Regions from separate parts of the Streptomyces sp. NRRL S-1813 genome, predicted to be linked through region 1. Evidence: riboswitches for the same ligand, from Rfam matches in the RefSeq annotation. Region 1 holds a riboswitch; each other region holds the start of a gene.
The links. Region 1 has a riboswitch for cyclic di-AMP ahead of IF67_RS0128590 (M23 family metallopeptidase). Riboswitches for the same ligand answer to the same signal wherever they lie in the genome.
Positions count from the first base shown of each region.

Region 2: another riboswitch for cyclic di-AMP. It lies ahead of IF67_RS0125275 (M23 family metallopeptidase); the one in region 1 lies ahead of IF67_RS0128590 (M23 family metallopeptidase).
Region 3: another riboswitch for cyclic di-AMP. It lies ahead of IF67_RS0113310 (transglycosylase family protein); the one in region 1 lies ahead of IF67_RS0128590 (M23 family metallopeptidase).

Region 1 covers NZ_JOHB01000025.1:79,970-82,227, reverse strand. The annotation lists gene IF67_RS0128595 (GntR family transcriptional regulator) at 1-211, opposite strand, end outside; gene IF67_RS0128590 (M23 family metallopeptidase) at 500-1,279, opposite strand; cyclic di-AMP (ydaO/yuaA leader) riboswitch at 1,293-1,448, opposite strand; gene IF67_RS0128585 (M16 family metallopeptidase) at 1,658-2,258, opposite strand, start outside.
Region 2 covers NZ_JOHB01000020.1:125,702-127,959, reverse strand. The annotation lists gene IF67_RS0125275 (M23 family metallopeptidase) at 233-1,360, opposite strand; cyclic di-AMP (ydaO/yuaA leader) riboswitch at 1,372-1,527, opposite strand; gene IF67_RS0125270 (DUF2332 family protein) at 1,811-2,258, shown strand, end outside.
Region 3 covers NZ_JOHB01000007.1:34,742-36,999, reverse strand. The annotation lists gene IF67_RS0113315 (transglycosylase family protein) at 1-439, shown strand, start outside; cyclic di-AMP (ydaO/yuaA leader) riboswitch at 650-863, shown strand; gene IF67_RS0113310 (transglycosylase family protein) at 871-1,536, shown strand; gene eno (phosphopyruvate hydratase) at 1,940-2,258, shown strand, end outside.

The DNA of each region.
Region 1 (2,258 bases):
GCTCGGCGACACAGGCGCCTGCGTGGTGGCGGGTGGTGACGAACCCTTCGGACTGCAAGGTGCGCAGCGCTTCACGGACCGGCACTCTGGAGACGCCGTACCGGGCCGCCAGGATCTCCTCGATCAGCCGGCTCCCCGGCGCCAGCGCGCCGGAGACAATGTCGTCGCGAATCGCCGTGCACACCGCATGCGCGGAAATATGGCCTCGCATCTTCCGTGCCTCCGCCGTAATCCCCTGGAAACGCCGCCGGTCGGCGACTTTTCCGTGACTCTATTCGACGGGAACGGCTTTTCCGAAGGACTCCGGTTATTCATGGATATTTTTTGGCCAGCAGCCGCGGGTCGCCGGCGTATCGCGGGTCGCCGGCGTATCCGGTGCACGCACGCCGCACACCGCACGCCGGATAACGCCGAAGCCCCGGCCGTGTGGCCGGGGCTTCCGACGGATACGCGGTGCAACGCGGGCCCTGCGGGGCGCGCGGCCGGGCGGGGCGGGAGGTCAGGCGTTGACGCCGTGCGAGCGCAGGTAGGCGACCGGATCGATGTCCGAGCCGTAGTCGGCGCCGGTACGGGCTTCGAAGTGCAGGTGCGGGCCGGTGGTGTTGCCGGTGGAGCCGGAGAGGCCGATCTGCTGGCCCGGGGTGACGTGCTGGCCGACCGAAACGCCGAGCGACGACAGGTGACCGTACTGGGTGTAGGTGCCGTCGTTCATCTTGATCACGATGTTGTTGCCGTACGCACCGCCCCACCCGGCCTCGACGACGGTGCCCGAGCCGACCGCGTGGACGCTGGTGCCGGAGGCGGCGTGGAAGTCGATACCGGTGTGGCTGCCCGAGGACCACAGGCCGCTGGAGGCCTTGTACGAGGTGGAGACGTAGGAGTTCGCGACGGGGGCGACAAAGGTGTTGAGGCGCTTGCGCTCCGCCTCACGGGCGGCGCGCTCCTTGGCCTTGCGGGCGGCCTCGACGCGCTGCTTGGCTTCTTCGGCCTGCTTCTTGGCCACGGCCTCTGCCTTGGCCTTCGCGGCGGCGGCCTCGGCCTCTGCCTGCTGCGCGTCCGCCTGGGCCTCGACATGGTTGGCGAGCTCGTCGCCCAGCACGACGGCCCGCTGGAGACCGGTGTCGTGGGTGCGCGCCTCGTCCGTGGCCGCCAGCGCCGGCGAGGCCACGGAGGCGACAACGCCGCCGGCCGCGAGGGTGGCTATGCCGGCGATGTTGCGGGTCGTTCGAGCGGGGCGGTTCGCACGACGGTGCTTCCCGGTGGCACGGATGAACGCCATGTGGCTGGCTTGTCCTTTCCTTCCTTCTCGCCTACCGGGTTAGCTGACGGGTTCGGAGCAGGAAGGTCTCCTACGGGCTCCTCCGGAGAGGAGTCCGATTCACCCCAAGGGACACTGGGTCCCCGGCTCCCCTGGCTCGCGCCGTACGGGGACTCGGCGATGGCTGCCCGGTGCCACTGTTGTGGCGGACTTGTGACGAACAGCCGGACCGACGCTAAACGGGGCAACTTTCAATCGGCAAACAGAACCGCTTTTTTGTGCGGGATGCCACAAGAACCGTGGCACCAGCCGCGATAAACCGGACATACAGCGGCTCCCGTGGCGCGAACGCCACGGGAGCCGCTTTGTCGATATATGACCTTCCGTCACATGGCGGGACTAACCGCTGACGACCGTCACCTCACCGATGCCCAGCGCCTTGATGGGCTCGGCGATCTGCGCCGCATCGCCCACCAGCACCGTCACCAGCCGGTCCATGGGGAAGGCGTTGACCGCCGCCGCCGTCGCCTCGACCGTGCCGGTCTCCGCGAGGCGGACGTACAACTGCGCCTGGAAGTCGTCCGGCAGGTGCTGTTCCACCTGGTCAGCGAGGGTGCCCGCGACGGCTGCCGCGGTCTCGTACTTCAGCGGCGCCACCCCGACGAGGTTCTGTACGGCGACATCCCTCTCGTCGTCCGTCAGCCCCTCTGCCGCGAGGGTGCGCAGCACCTTCCACAGATCCTCCAGCGCCGGGACGGTGGAGGCGGTGTCCACCGAGCCGCTGATGGCGAGCAGCGAGGCTCCCGTGGCCCCCTCGGGGGAGGTGGGGGCGGTGGAGCGGAGCACCTGGCCGAAGGCGCGCACCCCGTAGGTGTAGCCCTTCTCCTCCCGCAGGACGCGGTCCAGACGGGAGGTGAGGGTACCGCCCAGGCAGTACGTGCCGAGGACCTGCGCGGGCCACACCCGGTCGTGCCGGTCGGCGCCGATACGGCCGAGGAGC
Region 2 (2,258 bases), on a different contig from region 1:
CTGCCCCCCAGCAGCCACTTCCGTCAGTGGTGTTTCCAGCGGTGTCACACGTTGAGGCCACGCGTCACGCCCTGAGGCCGCGCGCCACACGTTGAGGCCGCGCGCCACGCCCGCCTTGAGGCCACGCGTCACACCTTGAGGCCGCGCGTCACACCTTGAGGCCGCGCGTCACACCTTGAGGCCGCGCGTCACACCTTGAGGCCGCGCGTCACGCCTGCCCTGAAGCCGTACCTCACACGTTGATGCCGTGATCGCGCAGCCACGGCATGGGGTCGATCGGGTCGCCGGCGTCGGGGCGCACCTCCAGGTGGAGGTGCGGGCCGGTGACATTGCCGGTGGCGCCGACGCGGCCGATGACATCGCCCGTATTGATCTTGCCGGAGGTCTTCACCATCGAGGACAGGTGGCAGAACCAGAGTTCGGTGCCGTCGTCGAGGGTGAGGACGATGCGGTAGCCGTACGAGCCGGCCCAGCCGGCCTGGGTGATGGTGCCGGAGTGCACGGCCTTGACGGGAGTGCCGGTCGGCGCGGCGAAGTCCTGTCCGGTGTGGTCAGCGGCCCAGCGGTCGCCGGCCTGGCCGAAGGCGGCGGTGAGGGTGTACGAGGAGACCGGGGCGATGAAGTTCTTCGCCAGCTTGGCGAGGCGTGCGGCCTCCGCCTTCCGGCGGGCCGCTTCTTCGGCCTCGCGCTTGGCCTCCATCTCGGCCGCCTTCTTGGCTGCTGCGGCCTTTTCGGCCGACTTCTGGTGCGTGGCGGCTTCGGTCTCGGCCTTCTGGAAAGCGGCGTGTTCGGCGGCCTCACGGGCCTCGTGCTCGGCGGCGCCCTGCTGCGCGTCGGCCTGCTCGAGGATGCGGCTGCGCAGGGCCTCGCCGGCGCCCGTGCCCGAGTCCGTCCGGGAGGCCTGGGTCAGGGGGCCGGAGACGTCCTGAACCGCACCGTCCGTCGCAGAGGTCGCGGCCGCTGCGGAGTCCGTGCCCGAGTCCGAGTCCGATATGAGGTCGCCGACGCCGGGGAGGGACTCGGCGTCCGGGAGCTTGTCGGCGAGGTCGTCGGCCATTCCGCCGACGTCCGGCATGGAGATCGGAACCGCCGGGCGGCCCTCGGCCGTGGCCATTCCGCCGGCGCCGACCGCGGCGATGACGCCGACGCCCAGGACCGTGCTGCTGCGGGCGAGTCCGCCGCCGCGCTGCTTGGCCACCCGGTGCTTGCCGCGGACGGAGCGGATGGAGTCCTCGGTGGGATTCCATTCCTCCCACGGTCCGTCGTTCATGTTGTCCGCATCACCGGGGCCTTGAAAGGCACCTCGGTCATCGAGGTCGTAGGCGGACGGACCCTCGGGGGCAGGCCTGTTGGACGCCACGGGGGCGCTCTCCTTTCCTTCCTTCTCGCCTACCGGGTTAGCTGACGGGTTCGGAGCAGGAAGGTCTCCTACGGGCGCCCGCTGGCGGAGGGCGTCCGATTCACCCCAAGGAAGTGGTTCCCCGGTTCCCTTGGTGCAGTTCGAGGTGCTGGAGGTGCGTGAAAAGCGCGTGCGGGATTCGGCGTCGGCGCGCGGTGCCGCCTCTTGCGACGGCTGGGACGACCGCGCTGCGTTATCGGACAGTAATAGAGATCGCAGCCGAATTCCAAGCCTTCCCGTGAATCCCTGTCGTCTCCGCACAAGGTTTGGCATGGACTTTTTCGGCCAGCATGGCCGCAAACCGGGCGAGTTGACCGCCCACCCCTAAACGATCTCCCGTTGATTGTGCGTCAGTTGTTATGCGGAGGGGTGCCCCTCGATTACGGAACGTGAGAGCAGTAACGTCGGATCATGGTCGTCAACGTCGGGAACACCGGGAACGTCGAGAGCGCTGCCGCCGGCGCATGGGGAGTGGCGGGGCGGTACCGGGAGTTCTCCTGGCGTCAGGCCCGGGGGCGGTGCACCGCGCATGAGGAGCTGAGCGCGCGGATCGGCCACGACCCGGAGCTCTGCGATCTGCTGTCGGGATCGCTGCCGGCCGGCGACAAACAGCAGCCGGACCTCCTGCTCGCCGCCGTCCGCTACCTCGACGGCCCGCACGCCGAGCTGGGCCCGCGCGGTGACATGGCGTACGGGCGCTGGCGCGAGTGGACCATCCGGCACTGGGACGAGGTGCGCGCGGTGATCATGCAGCGCTCCGCCCGGACCGACGAGCCGGCCCACTGCGCCACGCTGCTGCCGCTGCTCACCCGCCTGCCGCAGCCGCTGGCGCTGCTGGAGGTCGGCACGTCGGCGGGGC
Region 3 (2,258 bases), on a different contig from region 1:
TTCCGGCCGCTCCGGCGACGCGTCCACGAGTCCGGAGCCGTCCGACCCGCCGCCGTCCGACCCGGCGACGCCGGACGACCGGGACGGCGACCCGTCGCAGTCCGCCGACCCGTCCGACGGGGGCAGCCGTCCGGACACGACCGGCACCCCGCAGGAGACGCCCTCCAAGGGCAAGCACCGCGGCGGCGCGGGTGACGACGAGGACAGGTCCGCCGGCGGCCGGCATGCCTCGCGGGGCGATGACGCGCACCGCACGGGCCCGGCGGCCGACGGCAACTACACCGTGCGGCCGGGTGACACGCTGTCAGCCATCGCCCAGGCCCACCGGCTGCCCGGTGGCTGGGCCGCGCTCTACGAGGGCAACGAGGGCGTCATCGGCTCCGATGCGGACCTGATCAAGCCGGGCCAACTGCTCGATCTGGGGCACGCGGCAGGGTAGTTCGCCGCCTTCGCCCGCTTTTGGGGAAAGTGAGACATGGCTCTCGTTGGCTCCGGTGAACCCCGGTTCGTCCCACCTCGTCGAACCGGGGTTCACCTGCGGATATGTGACCTACCCGTGATCAAAAACGGTCAACTTGGTTCACATGATGGGGTTTGAACCCCAGGGCGGTTACTGCTTAACGTCAGGACCGCTCGCCAAAGCGGGCCCTTTGATCACACGCCGAATCCTGCCGGTGATCGGAGGCACTTGACGCGCAAGCGCCGAAGGCAGGAGCGGGGGACCCAAGGTACGTGCCGGCCCCACCCGTGAAAGCGGGTCAACCGGCTTGGGGTGAAGCCACGTGCGCCACGCGCACGCGGCCGGGCGATTTCTCACAGCCCGAACCCGACAGCTCACCTCGTAGGCGTCGGTGAGGAAACGAACGAACCATGCTGATCATCAAGGGCAAGCACCGTCGTCCGTCCAAGGCCGTCCGCGTCGCCACCCTCGCCGGCATCGCCGGTGCTGCTGTGGCCGTCCCGCTGATGGGCGCCACCTCCGCCTCTGCCGCCTCCGTGGCCACCTGGGACAAGGTCGCCCAGTGTGAGTCCGGCGGCAACTGGTCGATCAACACCGGTAACGGCTACTACGGTGGCCTCCAGTTCTCCAACTCCAGCTGGGCCGCCGCCGGTGGCACGCAGTACGCGGCGCGCGCCGACCTGGCCAGCAAGTCCCAGCAGATCGCCGCCGCCGAGAAGCTCCTCGCCATCCAGGGGCCGGGTGCCTGGTCCTGCGCCGGTGCCGGCAACCTGACCGCCGGTGGCCCGGCCGCCGACGTCGACACCTCCGGCTCCGCGCAGACCAAGTCCGCGCCCCAGCAGGACCAGGGCAAGACCGAGGCGAAGAAGGCCCCGGCCGCCCCCGAGCAGCACGCCTCGCGCTCCACCGAGCGCAAGTCGATGGGCCACGGCAACTACACCGTCAAGGCGGGCGACACCCTCGCCAAGATCGCCAAGGCCCACGGCAGCGACTGGAAGTCGGTCTACAAGGCCAACAAGTCGGTCATCGGCGGCAACCCGAACCTGATCTTCCCGGGTCAGAAGCTCAACGTCTGAGTCCCTCCCTCACCGGGACGCGGGCGGGCCCGAGCGGCGGGCCCCCTTCCCCCGTGAGACCGCCCCGCCCCGGCGCGCCCTTCCCCCGAGCGCGCCGGGGCGGGGTTTCTTCTGCCCGGACGGAGCCCGGACGGAGCCCGGACGGAGCCCGGACGGAGCCCGGACGGAGCCCGGACGGAGCCCGGGCCGAGGCCGGACCGACGCCGGGGCGGCCGCACGCCGCCGACCGCTCCCGCTCGGCGCATGTTCCCGTTCAGCGACAATGTGCCCAAACGCCCGTGAGCTGGGTCCTCGGGGAGCTTTGCGCGGCTTTCCATCCCACAGAGCGGGCCAAGGGCAGGCGGACGAGCCCGAGGCCGTTAGGCTCATGCGCATAACGCCTGACACCCACGAAGGAGACAACGTGCCGTCGATCGACGTCGTCGTAGCCCGCGAAATTCTCGACTCGCGAGGTAATCCCACGGTCGAGGTCGAGGTCGGCCTCGACGACGGCAGCACCGGCCGTGCCGCCGTCCCGTCCGGCGCCTCCACCGGCGCCTTCGAGGCCGTCGAGCTCCGCGACGGCGACCCGAACCGCTACCTGGGCAAGGGCGTGGAGAAGGCCGTCCTGGCCGTCATCGAGCAGATCGGCCCGGAGCTCGTCGGCTACGACGCGACCGAGCAGCGGCTGATCGACCAGGCCATGTTCGACCTGGACGCCACCGACAACAAGGGCTCGCTCG